One region of the Kribbella lupini genome, then DNA from elsewhere that is predicted to be linked to it. Evidence: riboswitches for the same ligand, from Rfam matches in the RefSeq annotation. Region 1 holds a riboswitch; each other region holds the start of a gene.

What was found. Region 1 has a riboswitch for cobalamin ahead of ABD235_RS24895 (CbtB domain-containing protein). Riboswitches for the same ligand answer to the same signal wherever they lie in the genome.
Region 2: another riboswitch for cobalamin. It lies ahead of ABD235_RS38775 (ribonucleoside-diphosphate reductase subunit alpha); the one in region 1 lies ahead of ABD235_RS24895 (CbtB domain-containing protein).
Region 3: another riboswitch for cobalamin. It lies ahead of ABD235_RS05430 (magnesium chelatase subunit D family protein); the one in region 1 lies ahead of ABD235_RS24895 (CbtB domain-containing protein).

Annotation. Positions count from the first base shown of each region.
Region 1 is NZ_BAAANC010000002.1:2,410,804-2,418,633, reverse strand. It holds gene ABD235_RS24915 (hypothetical protein) at 1-49, opposite strand, end outside; gene ABD235_RS24910 (alpha/beta hydrolase) at 46-1,296, opposite strand; gene ABD235_RS24905 (histidine phosphatase family protein) at 1,358-1,918, opposite strand; gene ABD235_RS24900 (CbtA family protein) at 1,915-2,676, opposite strand; gene ABD235_RS24895 (CbtB domain-containing protein) at 2,735-2,932, opposite strand; cobalamin riboswitch at 2,964-3,100, opposite strand; gene ABD235_RS24890 (MFS transporter) at 3,154-4,521, opposite strand; gene ABD235_RS24885 (DUF1304 domain-containing protein) at 4,568-4,936, opposite strand; gene ABD235_RS24880 (phosphotriesterase family protein) at 5,000-5,899, opposite strand; gene ABD235_RS24875 (DEAD/DEAH box helicase) at 6,033-7,625, opposite strand.
Region 2 is NZ_BAAANC010000006.1:61,824-69,653, forward strand. It holds gene ABD235_RS38775 (ribonucleoside-diphosphate reductase subunit alpha) at 1-3,852, opposite strand, end outside; cobalamin riboswitch at 3,984-4,140, opposite strand; gene ABD235_RS38780 (DinB family protein) at 4,199-4,780, opposite strand; gene ABD235_RS38785 (class I SAM-dependent methyltransferase) at 5,185-6,012, shown strand; gene ABD235_RS38790 (DUF2255 family protein) at 5,999-6,406, opposite strand; gene ABD235_RS38795 (3-methyladenine DNA glycosylase) at 6,522-7,466, opposite strand; gene ABD235_RS38800 (GNAT family N-acetyltransferase) at 7,463-7,830, opposite strand, start outside.
Region 3 is NZ_BAAANC010000001.1:1,195,404-1,203,233, forward strand. It holds gene cobN (cobaltochelatase subunit CobN) at 1-1,895, shown strand, start outside; gene surE (5'/3'-nucleotidase SurE) at 1,908-2,669, shown strand; cobalamin riboswitch at 2,817-2,952, shown strand; gene ABD235_RS05430 (magnesium chelatase subunit D family protein) at 3,025-5,364, shown strand; gene cobO (cob(I)yrinic acid a,c-diamide adenosyltransferase) at 5,396-6,010, shown strand; gene ABD235_RS05440 (cobyrinic acid a,c-diamide synthase CobB) at 6,007-7,359, shown strand; gene bluB (5,6-dimethylbenzimidazole synthase) at 7,356-7,830, shown strand, end outside.

The sequences.
Region 1 (7,830 bases):
CGGCGAGCAGCTCCTCGCGCAGCAGGTCGCGGGCCTCGGTCAGCGTCATCGGGTGGGTCCTTCCGGTCGTCTGGTGACGCCCGGGCTCGGCGTACGCCGTACCCGGGCTCCGTCGTTCACAGGTTCTGGCCGCGGGGCGCTGAGCTTGCCGAGGGCCCGTACGCCGTCGAACACCTTCGCCAACGGTACGGCGACCGGACTGGCCGTCGCCTGGCGCAGCGGCTCGGCCCAGGAGAGCCCCGGCAGCACCCGGCTCTCCTCCTCCGGCGTCGTACTCGTCCGGGTCACCGCCTGCAGGTCGCCGCGGATGATCCGGCCGATGTTGCGCAGCGACTCGCTGTCGTGCGCGAAGTAGCTCAGGTGCCCGCGGACCGCGACCTTGCCGTCGTTGGTCTCGAACCGGATCGCGTCGGGGAACGACGCCGGGTCCGGGCCGTGCGGTTCGGCGTACGAGATGTAGTCGCCGGGCGCTCGCGCGACGTACAGCGGCACGCCCTCCGGCACGAAGTCGGCCGCGCCGCGGACGTGCGGCTCGACGCCGGGGCAGCCGGTCAGGATCACCCGGTCGAAGCGCACTCCCTCGCGCAGCATCGCCTGGCCGACCACCTGGCCGCCGTAGCTGTTGCCGATCAGGGTCTTGTCCGCGTCCGGCCTGACCTCGGTGCGGAGCCCGGCCGTGAACCTCGCCAGCAGGGGCGCGGCCGCGATCGAGCTCTCCTTGGACATCGCTGCTTCGAGCGTGAGCGGAGCGTCGTACCCGAGCCAGACGACCGTCGCCGATCCAGGACCGCTCTCCGTCTGCAGGTCCTGGGCGCGCGCGATCTGCGAGCGCACCTTGTCGAGGTTGTTGTTCATCCCAGGCACCAGGACGCTCACCCGATCGGCCGTGGCCAGGTCACCGAGCACCTCGACCATCCGGCCCTGGCCCTCGGGCTCGGCGAGCAGGAACTGCCGGTGCACCGGTACGACGATGCGGTTGCCGTCGGCATCGACGTCCAGCCGTTGCCCGACCGGCGCCAGCATCTCGGACAGCGTGTTGTAGCGGGTCACCTCGTCGTTCGAGGCGCTGTCGAGCCTCGCTCGAAGCCCCTCGTGCGCCTCGACCAGGCGCAGGTGGTTGGCGCGGTACCGCAGCGGCGCCGGCACACCGTCGAGGCCGCCGACCTCGCGCGTCCTGCTCTCCGCGAGCGCCCTCGCGGCGTCCTGCGGAAGCGCGGCGAAGTAGTCCCGGACCTCCCGAGCGGCCTTCTCGGCCGGGAGGTCGGTGACACGTTCCAGCAGGTCGTCGAAGCTCATCGTCATCCTCAGGGGCGTCGGGATGCTGTGGGCGAACGATAAACCGCTGCAGACCGGTTTGTCAGTGCAGGTTGAGTGACCAGGACGTGGCGTGCGCGGAAAGACCGACCGTTGCCAGGGGTCTGACGTCGACGTGCCGGAGCGACTCGGCCGGGGCTTCCAGCGCGTAGAGCACCGCCGCGCGGACGACGGCCGGGTGGACCACGGCAACGACCGTACGCCGCTCGGCGTGGCCCGGGTCCTCGGTCAGGTCGCCCAGCCAGTCGGCGACGCGGGCGATCAGGTCGTTGGCCGTCTCCCCGCCGGGCGGCGCCGTGTGGGGCCGCTCCAGCCAGTCCGAGACCGCCGCGGTCTCGGTGGTCAGCAGCTCCTCCAGGTCGCGCCCGGTCCAGTCGCCGTACTCGCGGTCACGCAGTGCGCCGACCACGACCGGCTGCAGGCCGATCGCCTCGGCCGTCAGGATCGCGGCGGGCTCCGGTCCGCAGTACGTCGTACCGGCGTCGACCCGCAGGTCGCGGGCTGCCTCCAGGCCGGCCTGGTCGGGTGCGGACTCTCCACCGAGAACGAGTCCGCGCAGACCTGGCGTCAGCGCATGCGCGACCAGCGTCAGCGTCGTCGTCACGCCGTGGCCCCTTCCGCTGGCGTCGTGACCTGGGAGTTACGGTCCACCAACGCAGCGTAACCGAATCCCAGCAGCGTCCACAGCACCGCCTGCGTGCCGAGCGAGGCGAACCGGAACTGCCACAGCAACGTCGCCGGGAACGAGCCGGGCACCTCGTTGATCGCCGGGAGGATCAGGTACGCCGCCACGATCGTCGCCACGAAGGCGCCGCCGCCGACGGCGAGCCGGATCCAGGGCGCGTCGCCGAAACGCTGCGCCCAGCGGGACGCCGCGACGCCGGCCCAGACCGCGAGCAGGCCGATCACGAGCGTCAGCAGGTACGTGACCGTGCGCTTGGTGATCGTGTCCGGGTCGCCGACAGCGGGCGGGTTGGGCGGGTACTTGAGGAACGGGACCAGCACGATCCCGACGAATCCCGCGGCGGCCAGCCCGAGGGCGGCGTACGAGTCGCTGGGGGTGCGCAGCCGGCGGCGGAGCAGCGCGAAACCGACGGCGAAGATGCCGCCGAGCGCCACGCCGTACAGGCTGGTGGCGAGGAAGAGCCCGAAACGCTGGCCGGTGCGGCTGACGAGGGGTTCCTCTTCCCCGGCAGCGGCGGGTTCGTCGCCGTGGGTGTGCGCGGCGCCGCCGGCCTCCTCGATCGCGATCGCGGCGTCGATGTGCGGTTCGCCCATCACGTACGCGAAGGTTCCGGCCAGCAGGCCGGCGAAGAGGCCGACGATCAGTCCGCGCACCAGGAGGTTTCCGAAGGTACGCATGACGGTCCTGTCAGTGGTTCAGCCCGAACGGGTCGGGAGTGAGGAGAACTGCAGGACGTCAGTGGCAGGGCACGCCGAGCAGGTGCCGGCCGTCGTGCATCAGCTCGTGCAGGTACATCCCGGACTGCGAGATCGCGCCCTGGTCGAAGGCGACCAGGTAGGCCAGCATCAGCAGCACGCCGATGGTGAGCAGGGCGACCGCGAGCAGGCGCGGGGAAACAGCCGGTACGGCGACCGAGCGGGCAGGAGCAGGCATCTGTGGACCTCCTGGGGAAGTGCGCGTCCCCATCGAAAGGCTGCGAGTGCCCGAGCGTCCTGACTCACGAGCAGCTGCTCGCTCACAGTGGCGCGGCCGTACCGGTCTCTCACCGGTTTCCCTCATGGCACCGCAGGTTGACTCGTGAACGGTAGCGGCCTGGTTCGTGACCGGTCAACGGAAGGCGGCGCGCCGGTGATCTTCCCCACCTGCTCCGGTGACTACCTCGGGTGACCGGTTGCTGTTCGCCGGGCCGCGAGGACGCCGACGACGGCCAGGGCTGCGGGCAGGCCGAAGGCGGTCAGGAAGGCGGTGGTCGGCGAGTGCGGCTCGATGGCCGCGAAGAGCGAACCGCCGACCGCCAGCACCGTTGCGGTCAGCAACGAGTCGCTGAGCTGCAGCGCCGAGCTGTTCGCGCCCTGCTGCTCGAGGCTCGAGTACTCCAGGACCAGGACGGACACGGTCGGGAACACGGTTCCCATCCCGAGTCCCGTCAGCGCCCAGCCGAGGATGCCGACCACGACCGGCACCCGGTCGTCGAGGGTGGCGGCCGCGGTCGCGATGCCCAGCAGGACCGAGACCATGCCGGCTTGCAGGAACACGTGGGGCTCGAACGGCTGGCTCGGGCGACCGCGGTACCAGGACGCCGCGGTCCAGCTGAGCGCGCTGACGGTCAGCACCAGGCCCGCGAACGCCGGCGACAGGCCGCGCTCCCGCGTCAGCATCAGCGGCAGGAACACCTCGGCACCGAACCCGGCGGCCGCGACCAGACCGCGCAGCGCGATCACCGACGGGAGCCCAGCGCGGATCGTGAACGTTCCCTTCGGCAGCAGTTTCGGCGCGAACACGACCACCGCGGCCAGTCCGGCGCCGAGCAGGACCAGCTGGATCGCTCCGTGCTGCTGACCGCCGTAGTGCAGCAGCCCGACGCCGATGGCGGCACCCACGGCGTACCAGGCCTGCTCGCTCCACAGCTTGCCCGACCGCGTCGCGTGGTCGCTCTTGGAGAGCCCTGGTCGCATGATCAGCGCCGCCGGAACGGCCAGCACCGGTACGGCGAGGAAGACGATCCGCCAGTTCGCGTGCTCGACGATCAGCCCGGCGATCGCGGGACCGACCAGCGACGGCACGACCCAGCCGGTCGCGAACGCGGCGAAGATCCGTGGCCGCAGCTCCGCCGGGTACAGGTGCCCCACGACGACGTACAAGGCGACCGTGAGCAGACCGGCGCCGAATCCCTGGATCACCCGGCCGACGACCAGGACCTCCATGGTCGGCGCGAGTCCGGCGATCACCAGGCCGGTCAGGAACCAGCCGGTACCGTGCCAGAGCGGGCGCGTCGGGCCCTTCAGGTCGGACCAGGTGCCCGAGACGACCATCGCGACGACGCCCGAGGCCAGCGGTCCGCCGAACGCCAGCGCGTACAGCGAGAGCCCGTCGAGCGCCTGCGCGACGGTCGGCATCGCGGTCGTCACGGCGAGGGACTCGAACGCGACGAGCGTGATCAGCGCGACCATCCCGACGGTCAGCGCACGGTACTGCGGGGCGAGAACTCCGGGCGGGCGAGGGGCCGCGATCGTCGTGGTCATGCCGAGAACTCTCGGACTTCAACCACCCTTGAAGTCAATGGCCTGCTTACAGAACCGCAGCAAGCACCAGCGCGAGGAGCGGCGGCACCGCCTGGATCGCGGCGGACCTGGCCATCCGGCGGTCCGAGCCGATCAGCACCAGCCCGGCGCCGAGCATGCACGCGCACGAGAACAGCGCGATCGCGTGCCCGCGGTCGCCACCGGCGATCAGGCCACCGATCGCGCCGGCCGCCAGGAACAGGTTGTAGAAGCCCTGGTTGAACGCCCAGGGCCGCGCCGCTTCCGCCTCCGCCTCGGTCTTGACCAGGAACCGCCGTTGCACGCTCGGCTTGCGAAAGAGCACGCTCTCCAGGGCGAAGAAGACCAGGTGAAGGACTCCGGCCAGGGCGACGAAGATCTGCGCGACGGTGTTCACCTGCGAACCGTACCGCTCGGATGCCCTGGGCAACGCGACGTCACGGTTGGTGGATTCGTGCCGTCACTTCCAGTCGGTCGCGAAGGCGCGGGCCGGGTTCGTGACGAAGATCTGCTCGACGACGTCCTCGCCGAGCCGGCGGGTGAGCCGGGGGCGCAGATTCGTCAACAGGTACGGCATTCCCGGGCCCTCGCCGGTCGCGAGTCGCGCCCGCGCGCTCGTCGTGTCACCGCCGAGCAGCAGGTGTTCGGCATACCCGGTCTCGACAAGCGCTGCCAGGCAGTCGACCATCCGCCAGTCGGTCGCATGGTTGGCCCGCGACGGTCCGTCGAAGGCGAGGAACGCGCCGCGGGCGGCCAATTCCTGGTGGACCTGGTGGTCGGGGAAACGGTTCAGATGCCCGAGCACAATCCGGTCCGGCGCGACCCCGTGTCCTTCGAGACGATCCAGTACGGCGTCCGCTCCGGTACCCAGCTCGTGGTGGATGCCGATCGGCGCGCCAGTCGCCCTCTGGGCCTCCGCGGCGGCGTCCAGCACCCAGGAGGTGTGCTTGTCGAGTCCGTGGAACCCGCTGGCGATCTTGATCAGCCCGGCACGCACCCCGCCGTCGCCGATGCCCTGGGTCAGCTCGCGGACGAACAGCTCAGCCAGGTCCTGGTCCGGCAGCTTGTCGTAATGCTCCGAGCGGTGTAGCCCGGTCGCAGCGACCAGCTGGACGCCGGTCTCTTCCGACAGCTTCGGCATTAGGTCGGCGCGCCGCCCCAGGCCGTACGGCGTCCACTGGATGATCGACCGGCCACCGGCCTCGGCGTACAGCGTCGCCTCCTGCACGGCGGCGTCGTAGTCGTCGAGCTCCTGGCCCGGCGGCATCATCGCGCTGCGGATGAACAGGTGGTCGTGAGCGTCGCAGATTCCGAGCTCCTCGGGTGCGACGTCGCCCAGCACGGTCCGTACGACGGCCATCGGTTCTCCCCTTCACGACGCGACAGAGCCCAGGCTGCCACGGGCATCCTGGGCTCTGTCGGTCGGGTCAGGCGGTTTGATCCGGATCAGGTGACATCTGCACCGGATCCGGCCCGTGACCTGGTGTGCAGCGTCAGCGGCCGCGACGGCCGCTGCCCGCACGGGTGCCGGCCGAGAAGGCCGCCGCTCCCGCCGGACGGGCGCTGGCCCCCGGAGTCGTCGTGCTGTAGCTCTTCGGCGCTCCACCGGAACCACCGCGGCCACCCGATCCGCCACGGCCACCGCCGCCGGCTCCGGCGCGTGCTCCGCCACTGCGGCCTGCGCCGGCTCCGCCGTTGCGGGCGCCGCCGCCGGATCCACGGCCACCGCCGTTGGCCGCGCCGCGGGCTGCCGGAGCGGACTGGCCCGGGCCGGAGGCGGAGCGTCGGCCACGACCGCCGCGTCCCCGTCCGGTCGACTCGCCACCGCCGCGGCGTACCTGGTCGCTCTCCGGCTTGGCCGTGGGCTCGACGTAGGTGCGCTCGCCCGGGGCGAGCTCGGCCAGCAGCGGGTCACCGACGCGCAGCTTGGTGACCTTCGGCGCGATCCCGGCCTTGCGGGTCAGGTCGCGGACGTCGCTGACCTGGTCATCGGTCATCAGCGTGACCACGGTGCCCTCGGCCCCGGCGCGCGCCGTCCGGCCGGAGCGGTGCAGGTACGCCTTGTGCTCGATCGGCGGGTCCGCGTGGATCACCAGCGACACGTCGTCGACGTGGATCCCGCGGGCCGCGATGTCGGTGGCGACCAGCGTCCGGGCGGAACCGTCGGAGAAGGCCTCCAGGTTCCGGGTGCGAGCGCCCTGGGACAGGTTGCCGTGCAGCTCGACCGCGGGAACGCCCTGGGCGATCAGCTTCTTGGTGAGCGACTTGGCGCCGTACTTGGTCCGGGTGAAGACCAGCGTGCGGCCAGGAGCCGCGGCCAGGTCCACCAGCACCGGGAGCCGGCTGTCGGCCTGCAGGTGCAGGACGTGGTGGGTCATCTTCGAGACCGGCGACTGCGCCGAGTCGACGCTGTGCGTGGTCGGGTTGCGCATGAACCGCTTGACCAGCACGTCGACACCGGCGTCCAGCGTGGCCGAGAACAGCAGCCGCTGGGAGTTGGCCGGCGTCGCCTCGAGCAGCCGCCGTACGGCGGGCAGGAAGCCCAGGTCGGCCATGTGGTCGGCCTCGTCGAGCACGGTGATCTCCACCGCGTCGAGCTTCGCGTGCCCGGCCTTGACGTGGTCCTCGAGCCGGCCGGGGCAGGCGACGACGATGTCGACGCCCTTGCGCAGCGCGGTGATCTGCGGACCGTGCCCGACGCCGCCGAAGACGGTCATCGTGCGCAGGCCGAACGCGTCGGTCAGCGGCGTGATCGAGGCCTGGATCTGGGTCGCCAGCTCACGGGTCGGCGCCAGGATCAGGGCGCGCGGCTGGTTCGGCCGGCGGCGGGTGCCGCTGGACGCGAGCCGTGCGATCAGCGGGAGCACGAACGCGTAGGTCTTGCCGGAACCGGTCCGGCCGCGGCCCAGCACGTCCTTGCCGGCCAGCGAGTCCGGCAGCGTCGCGGCCTGGATCGGGAACGGCTTGGTGACGCCGGTCTTCGCCAGCGCGGACACCAGCTCGGCCGGCAGGCCGAGGTCGGCGAAGGTCAGGTCGTCGGGGACCACGAGCGGCTCGATGTCGTCGTACTGCTCGGTGACCTGCACGGCCTGAACGGCCGGGGCCTGCTTGCCGCCGCGGCGACGCTCACCTTGCGTGCGGTTCTCGTTGCTCTGTGCGGTGCTCTGGCCGGTTCCGGCCGGAGCGGATTGGTTGCCGCTGGCACCTGAACGGCGGCGGCGACGGGGGCGCGCCGGTCCGTCCGGGCGCGCGGAACGTGTTTCGGGCGTGGGCATGGGGCGGCTGACCGCC
Region 2 (7,830 bases), on a different contig from region 1:
CTTCTCGACGTGGGTGGCGGACTGGGAGCGCAGGTAGTACGTCGTCTTCAGCCCGTACCGCCAGGCCGAGCGGTACAGCTCGTCGAGTGCCTTGCCGGACGGCGCCGACATGTAGAGGTTGAGCGACTGCGCCTGGTCGATCCACTTCTGCCGCCGCGCCGCCGCCTTGACCAGCCAGAGCGGCTCGATCTCGAACGCGGTCGCGTACAGCTCGCGCAGGTCGGCCGGGATCCGCTCGATCCGGCTCAGCACGCCGTCGTGGTACTTCAGGTCCGAAACCATCACTTGGTCCCACAGCCCGCGCGCCTTCAGGTCGGCGACCAGGTACGGGTTCGCGACGGTGAACTCACCGGACATGTTCGACTTCACGAACAGGTTGCTGTACGTCGGCTCGATGGACTGGCTCACCCCGCAGATGTTGGAGATCGTCGCGGTCGGCGCGATCGCCAGCACGTTGGAGTTGCGCATGCCGTCCTGCAGCACCTTCGCGCGCAGCGCCTCCCAGTCGAGCGTCCGGCCGGTGTCGAGCTGGACGTCACCGTTGCGCGCCGTCCGCAGCAGCTCGAGCGAGTAGATCGGCAGCACGCCCTGGCTCCACAGCGATCCGTCGTACGACTCGTAGGTCCCGCGCTCGGCCGCGAGCTCGGTCGACGCCTCGATCGCGTGGTAGCTGATCGCCTCCGTCGAGACGTCGGCGAACGCGACGGCGGCGTCGGAGGCGTACGGGATGCGCAGCGCGAACAGCGCGTCGGCGAAGCCCATCAGGCCGAGGCCGACCGGGCGGTGCCGCTGGTTCGCGCGCTCCGACTCCGGCGTGGTGTAGAAGTTCACGTCGATCACGTTGTCGAGCATCCGGACCGCGGTCTTCACCGTGTCGCGCAGCAGTTCGGCGTCGAGACCGGTCTCGGTCAGGTGGGCGACCAGGTTGACCGAGCCGAGGTTGCAGACGGCGGTCTCGTCGACGGTCGTGTTCAGCGTGATCTCGGTGCACAGGTTGGACGAGTGCACCACGCCGTCGTGCTGCTGCGGGGACCGCAGGTTGCAGGCGTCCTTGAAGGTGATCCACGGGTGACCGGTCTCGAACAGCACGGTCAGCATCCGGCGCCACAAGTCGACGGCCTTCACTCGGCGGAACACCCGGATCTCGCCACGATCGGCGGCGGCCTCGTAGTCCTCGTACGCCGCCACGAAGGCCGCGCCGTACAGGTCGTGCAGCTCCGGCACCTCGTCGGGGGAGAACAGCGTCCACTCGCCACCGGCCTCGACCCGCTGCAGGAACAGGTCGGGCACCCAGTTCGCCGTGTTCATGTCATGGGTGCGCCGACGCTCGTCCCCGGTGTTCTTGCGCAGCTCCAGAAACTCCTCGATGTCCACGTGCCAGGTCTCGAGGTACGCACAGACCGCGCCCTTACGTTTCCCGCCGTTGTGAGCCAGCCCGGCGACGGTCATGTACGACTCGTCGACCTCCACTTCGAGGTCGTGAACGACTGGGACCGTCGCGGTACGCCGGACGTCGCGAACGCGGGAGAACACCATGCCCTGGTGGCTGATCCAGTTGTGCTTCCGGATCGGGGCGACGCCCACCAGCTCGGCGATCGAAGAGACGGCTGGAATTCGTAGGTCGAAGGTTTTGACCGGTTTGGTGAAGGTGATGACAGATCCGTCGGAGCGCCGGCCCTCGTGCGCCCCTTCACGGATCCGGTACTGACCTGCTGTCGGAACGCCCAAACGAAGCAACTGGTAGCGCAGGCCGACGGCGAGTCGCTGCGACGTGCTCGTGAAGTAGATCTCCTGGCCACGGGACACCCCACCGTCCGTCTCCAGCAAACCCCGGACGAGTGCGAGTGTCTGCGGACGCGGTAGGTGAGCGAACCGTCGAGAGATGTGCTTGTGGTGGAGTTCGTCGTACAGATCGTCGGAGGTGAACGGCAGGGTTGCCTCGCCCTGGCCGGTGATACGTCCCGTGATCGGGTCCCTGAGAGCCCCGCGTCCGGAGGCCCAGTGAATTTGGCGGTAGGTGTCCGCCCGCCCGGTTTCCCAGAAATGAATCTGCCGTGCGGTCAGGTACTCGCGAACGAACGACAGGTGTGTGTCACGCTGTGGGTTGCCGGACACACCCCACTGGCGGCCCTGTTTCGACAGATGGCCGTCGCCCAGCAGGATGCCGTACAGGCGGGCGTCCTCCTCGGTCAGCCCCGGGACCGGAACGACGTCCCGGGGGATCACCTGCCCTACGTAGTCACCCTTGCTGAGCATGCCGGCCTCGACCCACGTCGCCTGCACCTTCTTCTTGGCCAGCCAATCGATGGTGCGCTCATTGCTCTGCTCCATCGGAACGCCTTGGATCGCGTAGAAAGGATGGCCGGCGGTCACCACGAGCGGATCGATCGAGTGCTTGACGTCAAGCTCCACCATCGGATCGTTCTGGTCGTAGGTGAAAGTCTTGGTGACTTCGCGGTAGAAGCCGCTGGCGCCCAGTACCAGCTCTCCGACCGCGATTTCACTGATTGGCGTCGGTCCTGCTGCGGCGTACACCAGAGTCTGCGGAGCGAAGCATTGGTTCACTGCGACGGCGGTGTCGTTGGCGATCTTCAGGAAGGGGACGACGCCCTGGGACTCGCCGCTGGTGCCGCGGATCTTGGCGCCGATGCCGCGGACGGGGGTCCAGTCGTTGCCTAGGCCGCCGGAGTACTTGGCCAGGAGGGCGTTGTTGCGGATGCCGGTGAAGATGCCGGACAGGTCGTCCTGGACGGTGGTGAGGAAGCAGGACGACAGCTGCGGGCGGGTGGTGCCGGAGTTGAACAGCGTGGGCGTCGACGACATGAAGCGGAACGAGCTGAGCAGTTCGTAGAACTCCAGTGCGCGGGCCTCGCGGTCGTCCTCCTTGAGGGCCATGCCCATCGCGACGCGCAGGAAGAACGCCTGCGGCAGCTCGAAGCGGACCTTGTCGATGTGCAGCAGGTACCGGTCGTAGAGGGTCTGCAGGCCGAGGAACGCGAAGTCCAGGTCGCGCTCGGGCTTGATCGCCGCGGCCAGGCGGGCGAGGTCGAAGGTCGCCAGCTCGGGGTCGAGCAGGCCGGCCTCGATGCCGACGGAGACGTAGCGCGGGAAGTACTCGGCGTACGCCGTGCTCATGTCGGCCTGGGTCGCCTGCCGGGGTTGGCCGTGCACGCGACCGAGCGTCTCGCGGCGGATCTGGTCGAGCAGCAGGCGCGCGGCGGCCTGGCTGTACTGCGGCTCGGTCTCGACGTACGACCGGGCGGCCATCACCAGGGCGAGCTCGACCTCGTGCTGGGCGATGCCGTCGTAGCAGGAGCCGAGGGTCTCGTCGAGGATCTGCTCGGGGTCGACGGCGTCCAGGCCGGCGGCCGCCTCGGCGATGACGAGTCGGAGACGGTCGACGTCCAGTGGCGCTGTGCTGCCGTCGACGGCACGGACAGTGACGACCGGCCTCTCGGTGACACCGGCCGGGTCGGCCGGCGTACGGGCTTTGGTGCGCTCTTCGCGGTACAGGACGTAGGCGCGGGCGACCTGATGCTCTCCCGCGCGCATGAGGGCCAGCTCGACCTGGTCCTGGATGTCCTCGACCTGGACGCTGCGGCGTGAGTCGCCGCGGCTGGTCAGAGCCGTGACGACGCGGTCGGTCAGGTCGGACACCAGGTCGCGGACGCGGTGGCTGGTGCCGGCCTCGGCACCTTCGACGGCCAGGAAGGCCTTGCTCATCGCGACCGCGATCTTGGTCGGGTCGAACGTGGTGCTGGTGCCGTCGCGGCGGACGACGGTCAGCTGGGACGCCGACGCGTCGGGCAGGGGGCCCGGTGCGGTCGGCGACGAGGACGAAACGATGGTCACAAGCGCACTCTCCACGCGAGTTCCGGAGGACCAGGACCCGTGCGAGAGCGCGCGACGCAAGGCAGTACGGCGAGTACGACTGCCTTGACGTCCACCGACCCACCCACGAGGTCTCGGACCAACGCGTACCGGCGGTACGCGCACCGGTGGCAGGTACTCGGACTCGCGGACGACTTGTCCGCTCACCGTTGCGGGGCAGCTCCGGACTCGCACCGGATTCCCCTGTTGCCTCCACCCGGCCGCGCTTCGTCGCGTCGTCCGGGCAGAACCACCAGCACGCAGAACATTAGCGCCGGACCACGACATGTAGTGTCTCGACGCGCCGCGTGTCGCATATTTAGTGGTTTCAGGCGGCCAGCGCATGCAGATCCTGGAGCGTCATGATCTCCGAGCCATGGTGGATCAGCTCCCGGTTCAGCCGCAGGACGACGTGGCCGAACGGCTCCGCGGCGTCCAGCTCGGTGGCCTGGCTGAGGCCGACGGTCATCACCTGGTCCTCCTCCAGCCCGGCGATCGACTCCTGCCAGGCGTCGACCCAGTAGGTCAGCCAGGCGACCGCGTCCCGGGCGTTGCCGTGCAGCGTGATGTCGGTGCGGCCCTGGAGCTTCTCGCCGAAGGTCCACTCCCAGCGCTCGAAGAACGTCTCGGTCAGGTGGGCGATCAACCAGGCGATCGTCCGTGGCCCGCGATGGTCCGGTTCGTCCGGCCACTGCGCCACCCACTCACCCGACCCGAGCGAGCGGAACCGGCCGGCGTGCCGTCGCCGGACGACGGTCAGCGCCTCCGCGCTCGGTCGCCAGAAGTACTCGTCGTCGGTGAGTCTGGCCAGTCGCTGGGCGAGCACCATCCAGCTGAAACCGAGCTGGCCCCGCACCATCGCCATCGCCGACGGTCGCTCCAGGATGTCCCAGTCGAACGGTTCCGGCATCACAGATCCTCACGCTCCCCGATTCCCCGCGGTTTGTCCTTGCGTCGAACATGTGTTCGAATTGTGGTCGAGCGGACGCCGGAAAGTCAATCAGCACAGCGTGTCGGTGCTGGTGCTTCCGGTGGTCGAGTGCTATTGCGGGCGCGATCGGGGAGATGGTGCTGAGTGAGACCCAACCGTGATTACTCAGCGTGGCCGACGGGAGTAGAGTCACGCTGGGTGAGCAGAGCTGGGGGAACGCGCTCGGGACGTCCGGGCGCACAGCGGCTGCTCACGGGACTGCTTCCGAGGGGGAAACTCGTGTCGCCGGGTGAGCGGAAATGAGCCTGAGTGGGGATGCCTGGACCTGGGCCTGGAGAGACTGGGAGGACGAGGACCGGAGCAGGCGACAGAGGGAGAAGCCGGTGACGTTGGAGGCCGACGAGCTGGCGCGGGTGGCCGCGAACGAGGCGGACTGGGACGCGCGGGCTCCGCTGCACGCGGCGAGCGAGTTCTACGAGCGGCCGGCGGAGTTCTGGTTCGCCGACTACGAGTGGGACGACCTGGGGGAGCTGGGCGGACGTGATCTCGTGCACCTGCAGTGCCACCTGGGGACCGAGACGATCGCCTTTGCGCGCAAGGGCGCGAAGACCTTCGGGCTCGATCTGTCGGGGCGGTCGCTGGACGAGGCGCGGCGGCTGGCCGATGACGCCGGCGTCGGGATCGAGTACGTGCGGGCCAACGTGTACGACGCGGCGGAGGCGCTCGGGGGACGGCAGTTCGACGTCGTCTACACCGGGAAGGGCGCGCTCTGCTACCTGCCTGACCTGACGAAGTGGGCCGAGGTCGTCAGCGGTCTGCTCAAGCCTGGTGGGTTCGTCTACCTCGTCGAGTTCCATCCGCTGCTGAACGCACTGCGGCCGATGGGGTCGCCGGGGGAGTCGGACGAGCTGGTGCTGCGGCACGACTACCTGGAAGGGCGCGGCGCGATCGCGCACGAGTCGACCGTCACGTACACCGGCGACGAGGTGCCGGGCCGCAACACCAGCTACGAGTGGATGCACGGCCTGGGCGAGGTGGTCACCACGCTGTCGGCCGCGGGCTTGCGGATCGACAGCCTGCGCGAGTCCGAGGTGCTGCAGTGGCCGCGCTGGTCGTCGATGGTGCAGACCCCCGAGGGCTGGTGGCGCTTGCCGGACGAGGCGCCGCGGATCCCGTTGCTGTTCGCCCTGAAAGCCACTAAGCCGGTGTGATCCGGTCCTGCTCCGGAGTGAGCCGCAGAGTTGTGGCCGCGGCCGCCGGGGACACCATCTGCTCGATGGTCGAGGCGCCGTAGCGCGCGTACTTCGTGCGGTAGGCCGTGTCGACGTCCGCCCGCAGCTGCTGCGATCTGGAGCCTACGTCCTCGACGGAGACCTCGGACTGCAGGTCGGGAACGCGGATGCAGGCACGCTGGGAGTCGAGCACGTGAGCGAACCAGCCGGTGTTGCGGCGGTACCAGGTGCGGACGTACACCTGCTCGTCGACGCAGACGACCCAGATCGGCACCCAGCGTCGCAGGGTGCCGTCGGTGCGTCGGGCGGCGATCTGCAGTTCGTCGGCGGTGGTGAAGCGCCGGATCTCGTCCGGAGTCCAGGTCGCGCTCATGGGTCGAAGCTACTCGGCTCGGCGTCGGCGGGCTCGCCGTCACCAACGGGTGGTGCAGGCTCCGCCGAGAATCACCAGGTCGTAGATCTGCGGCGAACGATCCGCAGCCTGAGGGCTAGTTGGTCGGAGTGCTGAGGAGTTTGTCGCAGAGGGCGACGAGTTGTTCGCGAAGGGGTTTGGAGCGGGTGGCGAAGGAGCGTTGGGTGGCGGCGTACTCGGCTTTGCCGGCGGGGGTTTCGATGGGGACGGGGGAGTAGCCGAGGGGTGCGAGGTCGTACGGGGAGGCTCGCATGTCGAGGGTGCGGATGTCCTTGGCGAGCTCGAAGCAGGACAGCAGGAGGGTGCTGGGGGTGGAGGGGGCGAGTTTGGTGGCCCACTTGTAAAGGTCCATGTTGGCGTGCAGGCAGCCGCCTTGTTCCAGCTGGGGCTGGAGGTCGCGGGTCGGTTGCAGGGCATTGAGGGGACGGGCCGGTTCGGTGAAGAAGCGGAAGGCGTCGAAGTGGGAGCAGGCGATCTTGTGCGACTCGACGACCTGATCGGTGCCCTCGGCCCCTAGTCTCAGCGGCCACTTCTCGTGCCGGACCTCGCCGGGTTGCAGGCGGTAGACCATCGCCCACTCGTGCAGGCCGAAGCAGCCGAACTGGGGCTGGCGGTCGAGGGTCGCGGCCAGCAGGCGGCGGATCCAGGTGATGGAGTCCGTACGGCGTGCGATCTCGGCCGGGTCGAGGGACGCGGCGCCATCGGCGTACAGGTAGCCCTTGCGGCCTTCGTAGGTGGTGGCGCCGAGCAGGCTGACGCCGGGGCCGGGGTGCCAGATGCGGAGCTGGTTCGGGCGGGTGGAGTAGTAGGTGAAGAGGAAGTCCTCGACCGGATGGGCCTCACGGCGCTGACGACGCGCGAGGTGCCCGGCGACGAGTTCGTCGACCCGCGCCGCGTGGGCAGCGGCGAGTGGCTCCCATTCGGCGCGGGGAAGGTGCACCGGCTCTTCGGCGTGGGCAAGACGCACCGGCTCCGCGTCGGGGGCGGGGCGCGTGGTCGCGAGCTCGGGCTGCGTGGTCACAGCGCCAGGGAGTAGGCGTACAGGTGGACGCCAGGGCGAGGGGACCAGTCGCGGTCGGGGACCCGGGTGAAGCCGAGGCGCTCGTAGATGCGGTGCGCGGGCTTCATGTAGTCGGCGCTCGACAGGACCAGGTGGGTGAAGCCGAGCTCGCGGGAGCGGTCGATGCAGCGCTGGGTGAGCGCGGTGCCGACGCCCAGCCCGCGCGCCTTGGCCGAGACGCCGAGCATGCGGAATTCACCCTCGTGGGGTTGGCCGATCTCGCCGTAGAACGAGCCCGGGACGCAGTACGTGACCGTGCCGAGCAGATCCGTACCGTCGGTGGCGACCCAGAGCTCGGCGCGTTCGGCGCGGTCGGCAGCGGCGC
Region 3 (7,830 bases), on a different contig from region 1:
CCACCGTCCAGGCGCTGGACCCGGAGAAGGTACCGACGCTGCGGGCCCAGATCTGGACGCTGATCCAGGCCGCTCAGCTGCACCACGACCTGCACACCAGCGAGAAGCCGGAGGACGAGGAGTTCGACGAGTTCGTCCTGCACCTCGACGGCTACCTGTGCGAGATCAAGGACGTGCAGATCCGCGACGGGTTGCACATCCTCGGTGGCGGTCCGGTCGGTGAGGCCCGGGTCAACCTGGTGCTCGCCGTACTGCGGGCCGCGCAGATGTGGGGCGGCACGTCCGGCGCCGTACCGGGGCTGCGTGCTGCGCTCGGTGCGACGTACGGCGTGGACGAGGCGGCTCTGCTCGCCGATCCGGGTCGTGCGGTGCCTGCTGAGCTGGCAGCCCTGTCGGAGCTGGCTGACCTGCCTGCGGTGAGTGCGGCCGACGGTGTGGACCTGCTGGAGGCTGTGGCGCGCAAGCTCGTGCTGGGGCTGGAGACGCTGAGCTGGGACGCCGCGAAGGTGCCGGTGGTCGTCGGTGAGGTGCTGGGCCGGCAGTCCGAGGGTGTGGAGGCGTCGCTGCGGTTCGCCTGCGAGGAGGTCGTGCCGCGGCTGGCACGCACCGGTGACGAGCTGACGAACGTAATGCGCGCGCTGGACGGCCGCTTCGTCGAGGCCGGGCCGTCGGGCTCGCCGACGCGCGGTCTGGTCAACGTGCTGCCGACGGGCCGCAACTTCTACGCCGTCGACCCGAAGGCGATCCCGAGCCGGAACGCGTGGGACGTCGGCGTCGCGCTGGCGGACTCGCTGCTGGCCCGGCACAAGGCCGAGACGGGGGAGTGGCCACGATCGGTCGGGCTGACCGTCTGGGGTACGTCGGCGATGCGGACCCAGGGCGACGACCTCGCCGAGGTGCTGTGGCTGCTCGGCTGCCGGCCGGTGTGGGACGAGGCGTCGCGACGGGTGTCGGGCTTCGAGGTCGTGCCGGTGTCCGAGCTCGGCCGGCCGCGGGTCGACGTGACGGTGCGGATCTCGGGCTTCTTCCGGGACGCGTTCCCGCACGTCGTCGCCTGGCTGGACGAGGCCGTGCGGACCGTCGCGGCGCTGGACGAGGCTGCCGAGGACAACTACCTGCGGGCGCACGTCCTCGATGACGTTGCTACGGGCAACGATTTGCGATCCTCGACGGCCCGCGTGTTCGGTTCCAAGCCCGGCTCGTACGGCGCCGGCCTGCTGCCGCTGGTCGACGCGCGCAACTGGCGCACCGACGCCGAACTGGCCGAGGTGTACGCGGTCTGGGGCGGTTACGCCTACGGCAAGGACCTCGACGGCGCCGAGGCGCGCCCGTCGATGGAACGCGCCTACGCGCGGATCCAGGTCGCGGCCAAGAACGCGGACACCCGCGAGCACGACATCATGGACTCCGACGACTACTTCCAGTACCACGGCGGCATGGTCGCGATGGTCCGCCACCTGACCGGGTCGAACCCGAAGGCCTACATCGGCGACTCCGCCGTACCGGCCCAGGTCAAGACCCGCACGCTGGAGGAGGAGACCAAGCGCGTCTTCCGCGCCCGCGTCGTCAACCCGCGCTGGATGGCCGCGATGCAGCGCCACGGCTACAAGGGCGCCTTCGAGATGGCCGCCACGGTCGACTACCTCTTCGGGTACGACGCTACCGCCGGCGTCGTCGACGACTGGATGTACGAGACGCTGACGACGGAGTACGTCGCCAACCCCGAGGTCGCCGAGTTCTTCCGCAAGTCCAACCCGTGGGCACGGCACGGCATCGCGGAGCGGTTGCTCGAGGCGGCGCAGCGGGGGCTGTGGTCGGAGCCTTCCGAGGAGGCGCTGGAGACGCTGCGCACCGCCGTACTGGAGACCGAGGGTGACATCGAGGACCGCGGCTGATTGGGTAGTCGTATGGCTTCGCGGGTTCTGATCACCAATGACGACGGGTACCGGGCTCGGGGCATTCGGGCCCTCGGAGCGGCGCTGGCCGCGGCTGGGTACGACGTACTGGCTGTGGCTCCGCTGGATGACCAGAGCGGCGTCGGGTCGGCGCGGGCCGGGATGGTCGACCGGCCGATCCGGACGGCCTCGGAGACTGTTGATGGGGTGACCTACATCGGCGTCGACGGGACGCCGGCGCTGGCGGTGACACTCGCGCTGGTGGGGTCGTTCGGCGACGTGCCGGACCTGGTGGTGTCGGGGATCAACCACGGGCACAACATCGGCGTACCGATCCTGCACTCGGGCACCGTCGCGGCCGCGCTGACGGCCGCCGGGCAGGGGGCGTCGGCGATCGCCGTCAGCATCGACTCCGAGGACCCGAAGCATCTCGACACCGCGGGCGGCGTCGCCGCGCGGGCACTCGACTGGCTGGCGTCGGAGCCGGCTGGCACGGTCCTCACCGTGAACGTCCCCGATCGCCCGTTGGAAGAGCTGGAGGGCGTACGCCGGGCCCGGCTGGCGCCGATCGGGCGCTCGCGCATCGTCGGCGCTCAAGCGCCGACCGGTGAGCCGATGATCACCCTTGCCCCGCCGTCCGCCGGTGCGGAAGCCGACACCGACGAGGCCTTGCTCGCCGCGGGTTTCGTGACGGTCACCCCGATCGTGGGCATCCGCGAGGTCGACTCGTCGGCGGCGGCTGACTACTTGTCCCAGCATCTGGTTAAGGGCTGAGCCTCGCGTACTCACCCCGAACACGTCCCACCCGAGGTCGATCGGCCGTCGGCCACGCTCCAGCGGCTCGCCCTCTCGCGGCGGTCGACGAGCCGCCGTCCGTTCCCGCCGGGTGAGGTTGGTCTCCGGGCGGCGGGCCGACGGCGGGGATGTGGAATGATCGCCGGGACGGCAGGAGAGGAACACCGGTGACGGCCAGCACGGCCGGAGTCCGGGGCGGTCCCGCCACTGTGACCGGACGTGATCCGGAAGCCAGGACATCTCCCGCCGTCCGTCCGGAAACGCTTCTCCGCGGTCCGGGCGACCGTTGCCGACGCGGGCGTGGACACCCGCAGGACGAAGGGACCCACCGCCGATGCGGCCTGCTCCGACCTCGACCGGTTTTCCGTTCACCGCGGTGGTGGGGATGGACGACCTCCAGCTCGCCCTGATCCTGGCCGCGGTCTCCCCGGCCATCGGCGGCGTCCTGATCCGCGGCGAGAAGGGCACCGCCAAGTCGACGGCGGTCCGGGCGCTCACCGAGATCCTGCCGGCGGTGGACGTCGTCCCGAACTGCCGCTTCTCCTGCGACCCGGCGAACCCGGACCCCACCTGTCCGGACGGGCCACACGCGGCCGCCATCACGACCGTGGACAACCGCCCCGGAGACGGGGGGAGCGCCGCCGCGTCGCCGTCGAGCCGGTCGGCGGCGTCTCCCGCGCCCGGAGCCCCGCGTGAGGGCATCACGCCGGCTGAAGCCCTGGCGCCGTCCGGCGAAGGTGCGCCGCTGGGCCATCTTCCCGGATCCATCGCGTCGGGTTCCTCCGTGCCGACCTCCGTCTCCCGCCCGGCTCGGCTCGTCGAGCTGCCCGTGGGGGCGACCGAGGACCGCGTCCTCGGCTCGTTGCATCTCGAGAAGGCGTTGGCCGAGGGCGTCACGGCGTACGAGCCTGGTCTGCTCGCGGCCGCTCACCGCGGGCTGCTGTACGTCGACGAGGTCAACCTGCTGCACGACCACCTGGTCGACGTCCTGCTCGACGCCGCGGCGATGGGCCGCGCGACCGTCGAGCGCGACGGCGTCTCGGTGACGCACCCGGCGCGCTTCGTCCTGGTCGGCACGATGAACCCGGAGGAAGGCGAGCTCCGCCCGCAGCTGCTCGACCGCTTCGGCCTGACCGTGGACGTCGTCGCCAGCCGCGACCCCGCCGTCCGCGTCGAGGTGATGCGCGCGCGGCTGACGTACGAGGCCGACCCGGCCAGATTCGTGAGCCGGTACGACGGCGCGCAGCGCGAGCTCGCCGAGCGGATCGTCAAGGCGCAGAGCCTGCTCGCCGACGTGATCCTGACCGACTCGGCGCTGCGGCAGATCGCGGAGATCTGCGCCGCGTTCGACGTCGACGGGATGCGCGCCGACCTGGTCACCGCGCGCACGGCGGTCGCCCACGCGGCCTGGTCCGGGCGAACCGTCGTCGAGGTCGAGGACGTCCGCGCGGCGGCGAAGCTCGCGCTGCCGCACCGGACCCGGCGGAATCCGTTCGATGCTCCGGGGCTTGACGAGGATCGGCTCGATCAGGTGATCAACGAGAGCACGCCGCCGGAGGATCCGGACGACGATCCCGAGGGTGGGCCGGGGGGCGGCCCGGGCGGCGTACCCGACGGCGCGAGTCCGGAGGGGAGTTCCTCGGGCCAGGGATCGTCCGACCCAGGATCCGCGGACTCGGAATCCTCTGATCCGTCATCCTCGGCGTCGGACGGCCCGACGTCGTCCGCGGACCAGCCGGACAACGCCGAGCTCGACGGCGCCGACCAGGTCCCGCCCCCCGGCAAACCCGCCGACCCCGACAACCCGGGAAACCCGCAGAACGCGCTCTCCGGCGCCGCTCCCACCGGCGACGTCGCGACCAGCTCCACGCCGTACAAGGCTCGCCTCCTCAGCATCCAGTCGGCCGGCACCGGCGTCGCCGGCCGCCGCTCCCGCGCGATCACCGAGGTCGGCCGGGTCGTCGGTGACCGCGCCCGAGTCGGTCGCGAGTCCGGTCGTCCGCACCTTCTCGCCACGCTGCGCGCCGCCGCGCCGCACCAGCACACGCGCGGCCGTTCAGGACCTGGCCTCGCCGTCCGCGCCTCCGACGTACGGCTCGGGGTGCGCGAAGGGCGCGAGGGGAACCTGGTGATGTTCTGCGTCGACGCGTCGGGCTCGATGGGCACCAAGCGGCGGATGGGCGAGGTGAAGACCGCGATCGTCTCGCTGCTGCTCGACGCGTACCAGCGCCGCGACAAGGTCGGCCTGGTCACGTTCGCGCGCGCCGACGCGACGGTCGCGCTCCCGCCGACCGGCAGCGTCGAGACCGCCGTACGCCGCCTGGAGTCGTTGCCCACCGGCGGCCGGACGCCGTTGGCCGAGGGGCTGCTGCAGACCGCCGAGGTACTTCGGATCGCCGCGATCCGCGACCCGCGCCGGCGCCCGCTGCTGGTGCTGGTCACCGACGGCCGCGCGACGCACGGGGAGAGCGCGTTCGCGCGGGCTCAGCAGGCGGCCGGGTGGATCGCGCACCAAGGCATCCCGACGGTCGTCGTCGACTGCGAACCGCGGCGCGGCGTCCGCCTCGGCCTGGCCGCGGAACTGGCAACCACCTTGCGCGCCGAGTACCTCGATCTGGGAGAGGTTGCCGCGGGCAACCTCATTCGCGCGGTCACCGACCGGAGCGCCGCATGACCGCCAGCCGGACCGGGAAGGGAACGAACTGATGCCGCAGGGACAGCCGAGCGTCGTACCGAAGGACGGACTGACCACGCGGCAGCGCCGGAACCGGCCGTTGCTGATGGTGCACACCGGGGAGATGAAGGGGAAGTCGACGGCGGCGTTCGGGATGGCGCTGCGCGGCTGGAACCAGGGCTGGAACCTCGGCGTCTTCCAGTTCGTCAAGAGCGCGAAGTGGAAGGTCGGCGAGGAGAGCGCGTTCCGCGCGCTCGGGAAGTTGCACGAGGCAACGGGCGAGGGCGGCCCGGTCGAGTGGCACAAGATGGGCGAGGGCTGGAGCTGGTCGCGCAAGGCCGGCGCCGACGAGGACCATGCCGCGGACGCGCTCGAGGGCTGGCGTGAGATCCAGCGCCGGATCGCGGCCGAGACGCACGACCTCTACGTGCTGGACGAGTTCACGTACCCGATGAAGTGGGGCTGGATCGACGTCGACGAGGTGGTCGATACGCTCGTCAACCGCCCCGGTCACCAGTATGTCGTGATCACCGGCCGCAACGCCGACCAGCGGCTGCTCGACGCCGCCGACCTGGTCACCGAGATGACCAAGGTGAAGCACCCGATGGACGCGGGCCAGAAGGGCCAGAAGGGAATCGAGTGGTGATCCCACGGATCGTCGTCGCCGCCCCCGCGTCGGGTGCCGGCAAGACGACGGTCGCGGTCGGCCTGATGGCGGCGCTGCGCCGCGCCGGGCACACCGTGGCCGGCTTCAAGGTCGGCCCGGACTACATCGACCCCGGGTTCCACGCCGTCGCAACCGGCCGCCCGGGCCGCAACCTGGACGCGATGCTGTCCGGCGAGGAACGCGTCGCGCCGCTGTTCGCGCACGGCGCGGCCGGCGCCGACATCGCCGTCGTCGAGGGCGTGATGGGCCTGTACGACGGCGCGCTCGGCACCGAGGGGTTCTCCTCGACCGCGCACGTCGCGAAGTTGCTGCAGGCACCGGTCGTGCTGGTCGTCGACGCGTCCGCGGCCGGCCGCAGCGTCGGCGCGGTGGTACAGGGGTTCGTTGCCTACGACACCGGTGTGCGGATCGTCGGCGTGATCCTGAACAAGGTCGGTACGGATCGGCACGAGGCGGAGGCCCGGGCGGGCGTCGCGCCGACCGGCGTACCGGTACTGGGCGTGCTGCGTCGGGACACCCGGCTGACCGTGCCGAGTCGGCACCTGGGACTGGTGCCTGCCGACGAGCAGCGGGAGCAGGCGGCGGCTGCTGTGGATGCTGCGGCCGAGCTGGTCAAGGCCGGCGTCGATCTGGAGGCCTTCGTCGCCGCGGCTGCCGCTGCCAGTCCTCTGGAGACGGTGGCGTGGGACCCGGCAGCCGAGGTGACTCCGGCACCGGAGGGCCGACCGGTGGTTGCTGTGGCCGGGGGACCGGTGTTCTCCTTCCGCTACACCGAGACGGCTGAGCTGCTGACTGCTGCCGGTGCCGATGTGGCGACCTTCGACCCGCTGCACGACTCGCTGCCGGACGGCACTGCTGCGCTCTACTTGGGCGGTGGCTTCCCGGAGATGCACGCCGAGGCGCTGTCGAGCAACGAGGTGTTGCGTGGCCAGGTGGCGGCGGCTGTAGCCGGTGGCATGCCGGTGATCGCTGAGTGCGCCGGGCTGCTCTACCTGTGCCGTGAGCTGGACGGCCACGCCATGACCGGCGTACTGCCGGCCACGGCACGCATGACCGGCAAGCTGACGCTGGGGTACCGCACGGCGATCGCAGCCAGTACGACGGCCTTCTTCGACGAGGGGCGACGCGTCCGGGGCCATGAGTTCCACCGGACTGCGGTGACGCTGGACGCGGACGCCGAGCCGGCCTGGTACCTGCCGGACGGCGTCGAGGGGGTCACCCGGCCGTCCGTGCACGCGTCGTACCTGCACCTGCACTGGACGGCCACTCCGGACGTCCCTGCTCGGCTGGTGGCTGCAGCACGGGTCCACGTGGGGCTGGAGAAGTGACGCTCGTCCTGGGCATCGGCCTGCGCGCCGGTACGTCGTACCGAGAGCTGCGGGACCTGGTGGATCGTGCGCTGACCGGTGTGGTGGGTGCGGTCGAGTCAGTCGTGACTGTCGAGGGCCGAGAGAACGAGCCGGGGCTGCAGCGGCTGGTGGCCTCGCTGGGGGCGCAGCTGCTGGTCGCGTCGTCGGTAGATCTCGCCGATCAGCAGGTGCCTTCGCCGAGAGAGCACGTGGGGGAGTTGGCCGGTACGGCGAGTGTGGCGGAGGCTGCGGTCGTGCTGAGCGGTGCGGAGCTCGTCGTACCGAAGCTGAAGTCGGCCGGGGCGACTGTGGCCGTTGGCGTGTTGGGTCCAGCTGCACCGGGCTACTCGAGTGCGGATCGCGAGGTGGTGCACCGGGTGATCGCGGAGCGTCGCGACGTACGCCGTGGGTTCCTGGACAAGCCTGTCGACGACGAGCTGCTGACCAGGG